Regions from separate parts of the Streptomyces boninensis genome, predicted to be linked through region 3. Evidence: riboswitches for the same ligand, from Rfam matches in the RefSeq annotation. Region 3 holds a riboswitch; each other region holds the start of a gene.

Region 1 (4,749 bases), 3.5 Mb from region 3:
CCGCGATCCGCCTGGAGGCACGACCGCCATGTCACCCGCCCGCAATAGGCACGTCGTGGAGCGGTACCTGCGCTCCGACCGGGACAGCCGGCTCCGCCGGCACACCCTCTACACCGAGGACGGCACCACCGCCCTCTTCTACACCGACATCGGCCGGCCCATCGTCGTATCGGGCCGCGAGAATCTCAAGCGGCACGGCGAGCTGGCCCTTGAGGTGCTGCCCGACTGGCAGTGGTCCGATGTGCACCTGTACGAGACCCAGGACCCGTCGGTGATCTGGGTCGAGTGCGAAGGCGAGGGCACCATCCGCTTCCCCGGCTATACGGAGGGCCATTACCGCAACCACTTCATCCTCCGGTTCACGCTGCGCGACGGCCGCATCAGCAGCAGCCGCGAATACAGCAACCCGCTGGAGCACATGAAGTCGCTCGGCATCGCGACCCCGCGCATCCAGCGGGACTGGATCCCCTCCCAGCCCGCATAGCGGTGCGGGCTGGGAGGGGATCCAGCGGCTCAGGTCGCGGGCACCGCTTCGAGCACGCCCGCCTGCGGCGACGGCTCCGCGAAGCGCACGACCTCGAACCCGGCGGCCGTGAGCAGCTCCTCGTGCTCGGCGCGGGTGCGGTTCCGCCCGTTGAGTACGGTCATCATCAGCATGTCGACCGTCTTGCCCGGGTGCGGGTCGTTGCCGGCCGGGATCATCGGGTTGACCACCACGAGCCGCGCGTGCGCGGGCATCGCCTCGCGGCAGGTGCGCAGGATCCGTACGCACTGCTCGTCCGGCCAGCTGGCCAGCACGTGCTTGAGGAAGTACACGTCGGCTCCCGCCGGGACGGAGGTGAAGAAGTCACCCGCCTCGGTCTGCCAGCGGCCGGCCAGCTCCGGCACGTCGAGTACGTGCCCGGCCAGCACATTCTCCAGCTCGAACAGGGTCCCCGTCAGCTGCGGATTGCGCCGCAGCAGCGCGGCCAGCAGGCCGCCGCGCCCGCCGCCCACGTCGACGACGCTCTTGGCCTCCGAGACGTCCACCGCGCCGGCGACGTGATTGCTCAGCGCCTCGGAGACCGACGCCATGCTGGCGTTGAAGGCCTTGCCGAAGTCCGGGTGGGCGGCGACGTAGTCGTAGAACGGGATGCCGTGCTGGACCTCGAAGGCGGTGGTGCCGGTCCGTACGGCCTCGTGCAGGCGGCCCGCCGGCTCCCAGAAGGGGGGCTCCCCGTGCACGATGATGGTGTCGCGCAGCGACATCGGCACATCCGCGCGGAGCGGCTGGGCGAGCGTGGTGAGGTGGAAGCGGCCTTCGTCGTCCTCGCGGAAGACGCCCTTGGTGGCGAGGTAGCGCAGCAGCCGGTAGAGGTGCGGGGCGTGCACCTCGACGGCCTCGGCGAGGTCGGCCGCCGTGCGCGGGCCCGCCACCAGGTGGTCGGCGATGCCGAAGCGCGCGGCGGCGTTCAGGGCGGCCGAGTACACATAGCCATTCGCGAGTTCGAGCAGCGCGCCCGCCGCCTGCGCGGCGCCGGCCGCCGTCGGGGCTGCCGCGCCACCGGGTTCTGTGACTGCCATCGCTGGGTTCCTCTCTCGTGACGGGAGGTGCGCATCACAGCTTCCGCGGTACTCATCGCGTCCCACTTGAGCGCCAGGTGACCGGGGGCACGCGCCGTGGCCGCGGGCCGTATAGTGGCCCGCGACAAGGCGACGGCGGAACGAGGAAGCCGGTGTGAATCCGGCGCGGTCCCGCCACTGTGATCGGCGAGCTCAGCCCGAAACAGCCACTGCCCGCGCCGCGGGTGGGAAGGCCGGGTGCGGCTACGACCCGAGAGCCAGGAGACTCACGCGGTCGCCTCCTCACTGGAACTGGGGCGGATTTCCCCAGAGGAGGAAGGCATTTGCCGCATGACGGGCATACGCTCGCTCACCCTGCCGGCGGCCGCGACGGCCGCCGCCCTGCTGCTCTCCGCCTGCGGAAGCCCCGCCCCTGCGGGTGGCACCGCATCCGGCGCCCCCGCGAAGGGCTTTCCGGTCACGCAGACCAACTGCGGGGTGAAGACCACCTATCAGCGGCCGCCACAGCGCGCCGTCTCCATGAACCAGCACACCACCGAGATCATGCTGGCCCTCGGGCTGCAGAAGTCGATGGTCGGCACGGCCTATCTCGACGACAAGATCCTCCCCGGTTACCGGGACGCGTACCGCGGGATCAAGGTGCTGGCCGATGAGTATCCGTCGTACGAGACGGTGCTGGCGGCGGAACCCGACTTCGTCTACGGCGGTTTCAACTCCGCCTTCCACGAGGACGGCCGCTCCCGCGCGGCCCTGAAGAAGGCGGGCATCGCCAGCCGCCTCAATATCGAGGACTGCGCCGACGGACCGGTGACGATGACCACCATGGCGAAGGAGATCCGCGAGGTCGCCGAGGTCTTCGGCGTACGGGAGCGGGGCGAGCGGGAGCTGAAGAAGCTGAACGGCACCCTGAAGTCGGTGGCGGCGAAGGTCGACGGGGTGAAGCCGACGCGCGTCTTCGTCTACGACAGCGGCGACAAGACCGCCTTTACGGCGGGCGGCGCCGGGGTCGGCAACGACATGATCAAGCGGGCGGGCGGCGTGAATCTCTTCGCCGACCTGGACAAGTCCTTCGGCGATGTGTCGTTCGAGCAGGTCGCCGAGCGGGCGCCCGAGGTCATTGTGATCTACGACTACGGGGATCAGCCGGTCGCCGACAAGAAGAAGTTCCTGCTGGCGAACCCGGCGCTCAAGGACGTACCGGCCATCAAGCACAAGCGCTTCGCCGTGCTGCCGCTGTCCTCGACGCTGCTGGGCGTGCGCGCCCCGGCAGGCGTGGAGTCGCTCGCCCGGCAGCTGCATCCCGGGCGCTTCGACGGTGAGTGAGGCGACGCAGGCGCCGGTGGCCGCGGAGGTCCGTCCGGTGCCCGCGGGGCCGCGCCGCCGGGTCCTGCCGTACGCCGTCGTGCTGGCCGCGCTCGGCGGCCTCGTCGTCGTGGCGGCCACCGCGGGCCTGATGGTCGGCACGACCGGGCTGCCCGCCGGTGAGGTCTGGCGCATCCTGCTGCACCGGATCCATCCGGCGCTGGCCGACCCGGCGTGGACGCCGGTGCGGGAGACGATCGTCGTCGACGTACGGCTGCCGCGGGTGCTGATGTGCGCCGTGGTCGGGGCGGGCCTGTCGGTGGCGGGGATGGCGCTGCAGGCGCTGGTGCGCAATCCGCTCGCCGATCCGATGCTGCTGGGGGTGTCATCGGGGGCGACCGTCGGGGCCGTGCTGGTGCTGGTGCTGAACCTGACGTTCTTCGGCATGTTCTCGCTGCCGCTGGCGGCCTTCTGCGGTGCGCTGGCCGCGCTGATCGCCGTCTACTTCCTGGCCCGTTCCGGCGGGCGGATGACCACGGTGCGGCTGGTGCTCGCCGGGGTGGCCATGGCCGAGGTGCTGTCGGCCGTGGCCAGCTTCCTCGTCGTCACCTCCAACGACCCGCACAAGACGCAGTCGGCGCTGCGCTGGATGCTCGGCGGGCTGGCCGGCACCACCTGGACGATGGTGTGGATCCCGGCCGTGGCAGTGCTGGCCGGGACGGCGGTGCTGCTCGGCGTCAGCCGCCCGCTGAACCTGCTGCTGGCGGGCGAGGAGGCCGCCGCCGCCCTCGGTCTGGACGTGCACCGCTTCCGCGCGGCGATCTTCACCCTGGTCGCGCTGATGATCGGGGCGATCGTCGCGGTCAGCGGCCAGATCGGTTTCGTAGGCCTGATCCTGCCGCATGTGGTGCGGCTGCTGGTGGGCGCCGACCACCGGCGGGCGCTGCCCGCCGCCGCGCTGCTCGGCGCGGCCTTCCTGATCGCCGCCGACCTGGCGGCGCGGACGCTGATGAGCCCGGAGGAGATCCCGGTCGGGATCCTCACGGCGCTGGTCGGTGGCCCGTTCTTCCTGTGGCTGATGCGGCGGAGGGCAGCATGACGGTGGAGCCCGCGGTGCTGGAGATCGAAGGCGTGACGGTCGTGGTGAATGATCGTCCGCTGGTACGGGACGTGTCGCTGCGGGCCGCGCCCGGCGAGGTCATCGGCCTGGTCGGGCCCAACGGGGCGGGCAAGTCCACGCTCTTGCGCACGGTCTACCGTGCGCTGCGCCCGACCTCGGGCCGGGTGCTGCTGGACGGTGACGACGTGTGGCGGCTGCCCGCCAAGCACCTCGCCCGCCGCCTCTCCGCGGTCCTGCAGGAGACCGGCGGCGACTTCGAGCTCACGACGTACGACGTGGTGGCCATGGGCCGCACCCCGCACAAGCGCGCCTTCGCGGGCGACGACGCCGACGACCGCGCGATCATCCTCGCGTCGCTCGCGGAGCTGGACGCCGCCGACCTGGCGCGGGCGCCCTTCGACCGGCTGTCCGGCGGCGAGAAGCAGCGGGTGCTCATCGCGCGGGCGCTGGCGCAGCAGGCGGGGACGATGGTGCTGGACGAGCCGACGAACCACCTCGACCTGCGGCATCAGTTGGACGCCCTGCAGTTGGTCCGGCGGCTCGGCGTGACCACGCTCGTGGCGCTGCACGATCTCAACCTTGCGGCGGCGTTCTGCGATCGTGTGTGCGTGCTGAACGATGGCCGGTTGGTGGCGTCCGGGACGCCGGGCGAGGTGCTCACCGCGGAGCTGCTGGCGGCGGTCTACCGGGTGGCGGCCGAGGTCACGCCGCATCCGGACACCGGGGTCCCGCGGATCACGGCGCTCGGCGGATTGGACCGGGCC
Region 2 (4,749 bases), 900 kb from region 3:
CACCGCGTGACGTCACCGCCGACGAGGGGAGCTCCACATGACGGCAGCGCTCGTGAATGGCGCCTCGGCCGGCCGCAGGGCCGCGTCCAGGCTGTGGTGGTACGTAACGGAGCTGACCGGTGAGAACGCCTACGACCGGTATGTCGAACACCTCCGCAAAAACCACCCGGAGGCGGAGGTGCCGAGCCGCCGGGCGTTCGAGAAGGAGCGCATGGACGCCCGCGACGCGGACCCGCGGGAGGGCAACTGCATCTGCTGACGCGCTGGAGGCGCTGGAGGCGCTCGTGAAGGGCGTCTAGTCCGCTATTCGGACAGCTGGTGACGGCATCCGGTCCCTTGTTTTAGATTCACTCGCCACCTAAACCGAGTGATCGAATTCAAGGTACGGAGCCGCCCCCCATGTCCGAAGCCAAGGCATCCCCGCCCGGCAGGCAACCGGTCATCACGCCGACGCGCGTGGTGGCCGGGCTCTGCCTCTTCGCGCCGTTCATCGGCATCCTCTGGGTGAGCTCGTACGCGAAGATCCAGCCGACGCTCGGCGGGGTGCCGTTTTTCTACTGGTACCAGATGCTGTGGGTGTTCATCTCCGCGGTGCTGACCTCGGTCGCCTTCCTGCTGATCCGCCGTGAGCAGCGGACCCGCAAGGGGGGTGCGGGCGCATGAACGACGGCGTGAACGGCGTCGCGCTCGCCGTCTTCATCTTCTTCTTCGTCCTGGTCACCGTCATGGGCTTCCTCGCCGCCCGGTGGCGCAAGGCGGCCAACGAGAACAGCCTCGACGAGTGGGGCCTGGGCGGCCGCTCGTTCGGCACCTGGATCACCTGGTTCCTGCTCGGCGGCGACCTGTACACCGCGTACACCTTCGTCGCCGTCCCGGCGGCGGTCTACGCGGCCGGCGCGGCCGGCTTCTTCGCGGTGCCGTACACGATCCTCGTCTACCCGCTGATCTTCACCTTCCTGCCCCGCCTGTGGTCGGTCAGCCACAAGCACGGCTACGTGACCACCTCCGACTTCGTCCGCGGCCGCTTCGGCTCCAAGTCGCTGTCGCTGGCCGTCGCGGTCACCGGCATCCTCGCCACGATGCCGTACATCGCGCTGCAGCTCGTCGGCATCCAGTCGGTGCTCGACGTGATGGGCGTCGGCGGCGGCGAGGACACCAACTGGTTCATCAAGGACCTGCCGCTGCTGCTCGCCTTCGGCGTGCTGGCCGCGTACACCTACTCGTCCGGGCTGCGCGCGCCCGCGCTGATCGCCTTCGTCAAGGACACGCTGATCTACATCGTCATCGCGGTGGCGATCATCTACATCCCGATCAAGCTCGGCGGCTTCGACGACATCTTCGCCAAGGCGGGCGACGCCCTCGGCGCCACCAACCCGGCCACCGGCAAGCCCCGCGGCGAGGTCGCGCCCAGCGAGCCGGGCCACTGGACGTACGCCACCCTCGCCCTCGGCTCGGCCCTCGCCCTCTTCATGTACCCGCACTCGATCACCGCGACGCTCTCCTCGCGCAGCCGCGAGGTGATCCGCCGCAACACCACCATCCTGCCGCTGTATTCGCTGATGCTCGGCCTGCTGGCGCTGCTCGGCTTCATGGCCATCGCGGCCGGCATCAAGGTGGAGAACGGCCAGCTGGCGATCCCGCAGCTGTTCGAGAACATGTTCCCCGACTGGTTCGCCGGCGTGGCCTTCGCGGCCATCGGCATCGGCGCGCTGGTCCCCGCGGCGATCATGTCGATCGCCGCCGCGAACCTCTTCACCCGTAACATCTACAAGGATTTCATCCGCCCCAACGCCACCCCCGAGCAGGAGACCAAGGTCTCCAAGCTGGTCTCGCTGCTGGTCAAGGTCGGCGCCCTGGTCTTCGTCCTCGGCATGGACAAGACCGCGGCGATCAACATGCAGCTGCTCGGCGGCATCTGGATCCTGCAGACCTTCCCGGCGCTGGTGGGCGGCCTGTTCACGCGCTGGTTCCACCGCTGGGCGCTGCTCGCCGGGTGGGCGGTCGGCATGGCGTACGGGACGATCGCGGCGTACGGGGTCGCCTCGCCGACGCAGAAGCACTTCGGCGGCTCGTCGGACGAGATCCCCGGCATCGGCGAGATCGGCTACATCGGCCTGACGGCGTTCGTGCTGAACGTGGTGGTCACGGTGGTCGGCACGGTCATCCTGCGGGCGGCGAAGGCCCCGGCGGGCATCGACGAGACCTCGCCGGAGGACTACACGGCGGATGCCCCGGCGGCTGCCCCGGCCCGGCCCGCACCGGAGGCGGAGAAGGCCGCGTCGGGCGCGCACTGACGCGCACTGATGACCATCAGGGAGACTCGGCTCATGGACATCACCATCGCTCCCGCCACTCCTGCCGACTACGACCAGGTCGGCGACTTGGTCGCAGGCGTCTTTCTCGACGACGGCCTGCTCACCTTCGGCGAGAACGACAGCTACCTCGGCGTGCTCCGCGACTCCGCCAGCCGCGCCGCGAAGGCCGAGTTGCTCGTCGCGCGGGCGCAGGAGTCCGGCGAGATCCTCGGCTCGGTCACGTACGCGGCACCCGGCACCGCATACTCCGACCTCCGGGTCGCGGGCAGCGCCGAGTTCCGCATGCTGGTCGTGGCGCCGGCCGGGCGCGGCCGCGGCATCGGTGAGGCCCTGGTCCGGGCCTGCATCGAGCGCGCCCGCGAGCAGGGCGCGCGGAGCCTGGTGCTCTCCACCCAGGCACGCATGAAGTCGGCCCACCGGCTGTACGAACGGCTGGGGTTCGTCCGCACCCCGGAGCGCGACTGGAGCCCCGTCGCCGAGAGCGACCTCACACTGCTGACCTACGAGCTCGCCCTCTAGCTGACACTCCGACACAACATGTGGGGGGTGCGTGCGTTGGCGTACCCAAGATGTATGCTCGTGCTCGCTGCCGCAGCAGGGGAATCCGGTGCGAATCCGGAACTGTCCCGCAACGGTATGCGATGCCCGCGCATGCGCGGAAATCGCGAGTCCGAGCACCTGCCGGCAGCTGTCACCTGACGTCCGGGCCTCGTGGAATGGGCCGGCGGACGCCTATGTGGCGTGCCAAGCGCGACTTCGGCATGCCCGTAGGCCGCCCGTCGCGCCCCACCCCTCGCGGCCCACTGCCGAGCGAGGGAGAGCACCACCCGTGACCATCGCACCCTCCGCCCCCGCGGAACCTGCTTCAGCGGCGCCGGCCGAGGCCGACCGCGCCGGCGAGGCCCTGCTGCGCACCCTGACCGACCTCACCGCCGACCTCCCCGCCACCGACCCCGGCCGGGTCGCCGCGGCGGCGCTGCGCGGCCGCCATCCGGGTTCCGACGCGGCGGAGTTGCGCGACCTCGCCACCGAGGCCGCCGCCGGGCTCATCGGCGACGAGCCGGAGTACTCCCGCCTCGCCGCCCGCCTCCTCACCCGCGCCATCGCCGACGAGGCCGCGAGCCAGGGCGTGCAGACCTTCTCCGCCTCCATCGCCCTCGGCCACCGCGAGGGCCTGATCGCCGACTCCACCGCGGATTTCGTACGGACCCACGCCGCCCGCCTCGACTCCCTCATCGACGAGGCGCGCAACGACCGCTTCGGCTACTTCGGCCTGCGCACCGTCCACTCCCGCTACCTCCTCCGGCACCCGACCACGCGTCAGATCACCGAAACGGCCCAGCACTTCTTCCTCCGCGTCGCCTGCGGCCTCGCCGAGGACACCTCACCCCGCGCCCTCACCGAGGTCGAGGCCCTCTACGGCCTGATGAGCCGCCTCGACTACCTCCCCTCCTCCCCCACCCTCTTCAACTCCGGCACCCGCCACCCCCAGATGTCGTCCTGCTACCTGCTGGACTCCCCGCTCGACGAGCTCGACTCGATCTACGAGCGCTACCACCAGGTCGCGAAGCTGTCGAAGCACGCCGGCGGCATCGGCCTCCCGTTCAGCCGCATCCGCTCCCGCGGCGCCCTGATCCGCGGCACCAACGGCCACTCCAACGGCATCGTCCCGTTCCTGCGCACGCTGGACAGTTCGGTCGCCGCGGTGAACCAGGGCGGCCGCCGCAAGGGCGCCGCCAGCGTCTACCTGGAGCCCTGGCACGCCGACATCGAGGAGTTCCTGGAGCTCCGCGACAACACCGGCGAGGACGCCCGCCGCACCCACAACCTCAACCTCGCCCACTGGATCCCGGACGAGTTCATGCGCCGGGTGGCGGCCGACGAGGTCTGGTCGCTCTTCTCCCCGAGCGAGGTGCCGGAGCTGGTCGACCTGTACGGCGAGGAGTTCGACGCCGCGTACCGCAAGGCGGAAAAAGAGGGCCGCTACGACCGACAGCTCCCGGCCCGCCAGCTCTACGGCCGCATGATGCGCACCCTCGCCCAGACCGGCAACGGCTGGATGACCTTCAAGGACGCCGCCAACCGCGTCTCCAACCAGACCGCGGAGCCGGGCGCCGTCATCCACTCCTCGAACCTCTGCACCGAGATCCTCGAGGTCAGCGACGACGGCGAGACGGCGGTCTGCAACCTGGGGTCCGTAAACCTGGCGGCGCATCTGGACGCCGACGCGGGCGAGATGGACTGGGCGGCACTGGACTCCACGGTCCGTACGGCCGTCACCTTCCTCGACCGCGTGGTCGACATCAACTTCTACCCCACGGACCAGGCCGCCGCCTCCAACGAGCGCTGGCGCCCGGTCGGCCTCGGCATCATGGGCCTGCAGGACGTCTTCTTCAAGCTCGGCCTGCCCTTCGACTCACCATCCGCGAAGGCC
Region 3 (4,749 bases):
TGTTCCCGCCCGGCACGGTGATCCCGGACGCCGCCGGCGACCTGGTCGCCCGGCTCGCGGCCGCGCTCGGCCACGCCCGGTGAGCGGGTAGCGCCGGTGGCCATGGATCTCGACGCGTACGTCAAGGGCGTCCTGGACGGCAAACGGTCGGTCATCGCCCGCGCCATCACGCTGGTGGAGTCCACCCGCCCGCAGCACCGGGCGCTCGCGCAGCAGTTGCTGACCGAGCTGCTGCCGCACAGCGGCCGCTCCCGGCGACTTGGGATCAGCGGGGTGCCCGGCGTCGGCAAGTCGACGTTCATCGACGCCTTCGGTACGCAGCTGACCGGGGCCGGGCACCGGGTGGCGGTGCTCGCCGTGGACCCGTCGTCCAGCCGCACCGGCGGCTCCATCCTCGGCGACAAGACCCGCATGGAGCGTCTGGCCGTCGACCCGGCCGCGTTCGTCCGCCCCTCCCCCACCTCCGGCACGCTCGGCGGCGTCGCAAAGGCCACCCGCGAGTCGATCGTGGTGATGGAGGCCGCGGGCTACGACGTGGTGCTGGTGGAGACCGTCGGCGTCGGCCAGTCGGAGACGGCCGTGGCGAACATGGTGGACTCCTTCCTGCTGCTCACCCTCGCCCGCACCGGCGACCAGCTGCAGGGCATCAAGAAGGGCGTGCTGGAGCTCGCGGACGTGATCGCCGTGAACAAGGCGGACGGCCCGCACGAGCGCGACGCGCGTGGGGCCGCCCGTGAACTCGCGGGCGCGCTGCGGCTGATGTACGGCAAGGACGCCTTCTGGACCCCACCGGTCCTGAGCTGCAGCGCCCGCGAGTCCACCGGCCTGGACGCGGTGTGGGAACGCCTCGAACAGCACCGCACACTGCTGGACTCCACCGGCCGCCTCGCCACCCGCCGCCGCGACCAGCAGGTGGACTGGACGTGGACGATGGTGCGGGACGAGCTGCTCGGCCGGCTGCACGCGGACTCGTCGGTCCGGTCCCTGGCGCCCGGGCTGGAACGCCAGGTGCGGGACGGCGAGATGACGGCGACCCAGGCCGCCGAACGCATCCTCGAAGCATTCGGCGGCGGGCCGCGGCCACCGGGCTAGGTCCTGCCGGCGAGCACCGCCTCGATCGACGCCTCCAGGATGTCGATGCCGGCGTGCAGCTCGTCGTCGGTCGTGGTCAGCGGCGGGGCGATACGGAAGATGCCGCCCATGCCCTGCAGTTGAACGATGTTGAGGTGCAGTCCCCGCTCCAGGCAGGCCGCCGTGACCGCCTGGCCGAGCGCGTCGGCCGGCGCCTTGGTCACCTTGTCCTGCACCAGCTCCAGGCCCTGCAGGAGGCCACGGCCGCGGACATCGCCCACGACGTCGTACGCGTCCCGCAGGCCGCCGAGCCGCTCGGTGAGCTGCTTGCCCAGGTGCGCCGACCGGTTCACGAGGTCGTCCCGCTCGATCACGTCTAGGACCGTCAGCGCGACCGTCGCCGCCAGCGGGTCGGAGGCGTGGGTGGTGAAGAACAGGTAGCCGCGGTCCCGGCAGGTCTGCTCGATCTCGTCGCTGGTGATCACCGCGGCGGCCGGGAGCCCGGCGCCGAGGGTCTTGGAGAGGGTGAGGATGTCGGGCGTGATGCCGTCGCGCTCGAAGGCGTACATGTGCCCGGTGCGGCCGAGCCCGGTCTGGGCCTCATCGAGGATGAGCAGCATGCCGCGGGCCGCGCACAACTCCTTCAGGCGGGCGAGATAGCCGGGCGGCAGGTCGATGATGCCGCCCGACGACAGGATCGGCTCGATCAGGCAGGCCGCGAGCGCACCCGTCGACTGCTGGTCCACCAGCGCCATGCCGTAGTCCAGCTCGGCCTCCCAGTCGTACGAGCCGTCGGGGCGGCGGAAGGGCGAGCGGTAGGCGTTGGGGGTCGGGAGGGTGAGGTTCCCGGGGACGGGCGGGCCGTAACCGCGGCGGCCGGCGGAGAAGGTGGCCGCGGAGGCGGCGGCGGTCATGCCGTGCCAGGAGCGATCGAAGGAGACGACCTCGTACTTGCCGGTGGCCAGCTTCGCCATCTTCAGGGCCGCCTCGTTGGCCTCCGCGCCGGTGGTCAGCAGCAGCGTCTTGGTCAAGGGCGCGGGCAGCGTACCCGCCAGCCGTGTGGCGAGGTCCACGACCGGGCGGCTCAGCATCCCGCTGTAGAGGTGGTCGAGCGTGGCCACCGACTGCGAGACCGCGCGCACAATGTCCGGGTGCGCATGCCCCAGCACCGCGCTCATCTGGCCGGAGGTGAAGTCGAGGATGGCGGCGCCGTCGCTGTCGTGGACGTAGGCGCCGCGGGCGCTCTCGATGATGCGGGGCGTGAAGTCCGGGCCGTACCGCACCAGATGGCGGTCGGCGTGCTCCCAGAAGGTGATGTCCGTGGCCATGGGGAGGCTCCTCAGGTCGTCGCTGCGGCATAGGGTGCTATGCCGTTGATCCGGCCATTGGTTAGGCCGTACTTGACCGTGTGACCTGAAGAAATGCAGGCAGAACGACGGGCCGACGGTGCCCCGCCAGCCCGGAAGATCGCGCCGACCCGCCCTCGGGGTCACCGGGAAAGCCGCGCGTGGCTGCACGCACGGGCAACGGGCAGGTCTTCGGACTCGCGGGCGTGACCTGCACATACGTGCAGGTCTCCTACTGGCCGTCGCTTCCCGGCCCCCGAGCTGCGGGGCCAGTGCTCAATGACGGCGGTCGTTCCCGCTCACCGCTGCGGGGCAGTCCCGGATTCCCACCGGGTTCCCTCTTACGACACCCCGCCTGGCAGACGGGATAGAACCAGCTGCATAGGCCAGTCTACGGGGCGGGTGCCCAAGGGAGGCCCGGGTGTTCGCGATTGCCTTATGGACGCGTCGGCTCGATGCGCGGCGGCGGGTTGGTCTCCGCGGTCTTGTCCTTGGAGAAGGACCAGCCCTCGAAGGAGCCCAGCGGCGGCTTACGGTTCATCACGCCGTACTGGCTGTACGTCCAGGTGCCGGCGTTCGGCGCGTGCCAGTACGACCAGTACGCGGAGGCCGGCGGGGTGTCGCGGCAGGGCTCGGTGTCCGCGCCGGGCTTGCCTTCGATGCGGCAGATGAAGGCCTCGCCCCAGCGGTCGGTGCCCTGGATCTGGATGCCCGCGTTCTTCAGCGCGGTGAGGCCGGTGGCCTGGTCGCCTGGGGCGCAGCGGATGATGGTGTCCCCGCCGAGCTCCTGGAAGTCGATGATGACGGTGACGCCGTCCGCGTCCGGGCAGTAGCCGGGCGTGCCCTTGCTGGGGTCGATGGCGTACGCCTTGGCCGGCGCGGCGACGTCGGTGGCGACGCCGACGGCCGCCGAGGTGCCGACCAGCGCCAGGGCGAGCGCCGCCGCGCGCAGGGCTCGTGCCGTACGGGGGGCGGGTCTTTGCTTTCGCTTCAGCTTGGTGAACTTCACGCCTGAGTTCCTTCCGTTCCGGCCTTGCGCCGGTTCGCCGTCCGATAGGTCACATAGCCGCCGCCGATCAGCAGCGCGGAGCCCGCCGCCCACGGCAGGACCGCGGCGCCCGTGGCGGCGAGGCCGCCGCCGGAGCCGGAGCCGCCGGTCGAGCCGCCCGTTCCGCCGCCGACGGAGGCCGGGGAGGGGTGGCCGGACGGGGGCAGGCCGCTGGGGTTCGCGCCGCCTGCGTCGCCCGGGGTGGCCGAGTCGGACGGGTCCGGGCCGCCGCCGGAGCCGCCGTTGTCGCCGGAACCGCCGTCGCCCGCGCCGCCGTTGTCGCCCGTACCCCCGTTGTCGCCGGGGCCAGGGCCGGGGTCGGGGTCGGTCTCGCCGATCTTCCCGAGCGGCACCTGGGCGAGCGCGAGCAGCGCCTGCGGGGTGGCCCGGCGCCACTGGTCGCGCTGGAAGTCTTCGATGCCGTCGCTCTGCGCGGAGGTCAGCGAGTCGTTGTTGTACGCGATGGCGCCCGCCTCCGCCTTCGCCTTGCCGCCGTTGGCCTCGGTGAGCTGGTGGCCCGCGACCCAGTCCGCGGCCTTGTCCGCCTCGGCCTGGTGGCCGGCGGCGGCGAGGGCCTGGCCGGCCAGGCCGGTGCTGTTGGTGTTGGCCGCGGCGGTCGGTCCCGAGCCGCCGAAGGAGCCGTTCGCGGCCTGCTTCTGCCGCAGCCACTTGGCGCCCTTGTCGGCGGCCGCCTGCGCCCCCGGCACTCCGGCATCGGCGGCTGCGATCAGTGCATGCACGGCCATCCCCGTCGAGTCGGGGTCGATGACCGCCTTGCCGTTCTCGGCGTCGCAGTCGCCGGTGACGGCCGAGCCGCCGAAGGCGTACGGGTAGAGGCGGAAGCCGCCCGCCGAGCACTGCTGGTCGATGAGGAAGTCGACCGCGTTCTGCGGCACGCCGCCGCTGCGGGCGAGGCCGAGGACGGCCAGGGACTGGCCGAAGGTGTTGGAGTTGTCCACCGACGGGGCGTTGACCTTGTCCTTGACCCGGCCGTCCTCCAGGCCCTTGTCGGAACCGGCGATCAGGTCGAGGGTCTCCTGGCGGAGGTTGTACGCGCCGAACTTCTCCGGGTCGGACTTGGTGATCACGGCGGCGTACAGCAGCTTGGCGGTGGCGCCGGCGACGCGCTGGCCCTTCTCGCCCCAGGCGTCGAGGCTGTTGTAGTCGCGTACGTGAACCTTGAGCGCGTCCGTGATCCTCGTGGCCGTGTCCGGCTCGGCGCCGGTGGCCTTCAGCGCCATCAGCGTGTCGACGGTCAGGCCCCAATCGGCGCCGGCGAAGCCG

The links. Region 3 has a riboswitch for cobalamin ahead of ACNNMR_RS25215 (aspartate aminotransferase family protein). Riboswitches for the same ligand answer to the same signal wherever they lie in the genome.
Region 1: it holds a riboswitch for cobalamin, as region 3 does, so the genes downstream of both, ACNNMR_RS40500 (ABC transporter substrate-binding protein) here and ACNNMR_RS25215 (aspartate aminotransferase family protein) in region 3, are expected to answer to the same signal.
Region 2: it holds a riboswitch for cobalamin, as region 3 does, so the genes downstream of both, ACNNMR_RS29435 (ribonucleoside-diphosphate reductase subunit alpha) here and ACNNMR_RS25215 (aspartate aminotransferase family protein) in region 3, are expected to answer to the same signal.

The regions. Positions count from the first base shown of each region.
Region 1 is NZ_CP183837.1:8,990,858-8,995,606, reverse strand. Features, by position in the region: gene ACNNMR_RS40510 (PhzA/PhzB family protein) at 29-484, shown strand; gene ACNNMR_RS40505 (methyltransferase) at 514-1,563, opposite strand; cobalamin riboswitch at 1,703-1,831, shown strand; gene ACNNMR_RS40500 (ABC transporter substrate-binding protein) at 1,894-2,886, shown strand; gene ACNNMR_RS40495 (FecCD family ABC transporter permease) at 2,924-3,964, shown strand; gene ACNNMR_RS40490 (ABC transporter ATP-binding protein) at 3,961-4,749, shown strand, end outside.
Region 2 is NZ_CP183837.1:6,410,612-6,415,360, reverse strand. Features, by position in the region: gene ACNNMR_RS29460 (carbon starvation CstA family protein) at 1-41, shown strand, start outside; gene ACNNMR_RS29455 (YbdD/YjiX family protein) at 38-259, shown strand; gene ACNNMR_RS29450 (DUF3311 domain-containing protein) at 400-663, shown strand; gene mctP (monocarboxylate uptake permease MctP) at 660-2,294, shown strand; gene ACNNMR_RS29440 (N-acetyltransferase family protein) at 2,328-2,834, shown strand; cobalamin riboswitch at 2,876-3,016, shown strand; gene ACNNMR_RS29435 (ribonucleoside-diphosphate reductase subunit alpha) at 3,145-4,749, shown strand, end outside.
Region 3 is NZ_CP183837.1:5,511,609-5,516,357, reverse strand. Features, by position in the region: gene scpA (methylmalonyl-CoA mutase) at 1-83, shown strand, start outside; gene meaB (methylmalonyl Co-A mutase-associated GTPase MeaB) at 103-1,092, shown strand; gene ACNNMR_RS25215 (aspartate aminotransferase family protein) at 1,089-2,399, opposite strand; cobalamin riboswitch at 2,583-2,810, opposite strand; gene ACNNMR_RS25210 (flagellar hook-length control protein FliK) at 2,854-3,426, opposite strand; gene ACNNMR_RS25205 (hypothetical protein) at 3,423-4,749, opposite strand, start outside.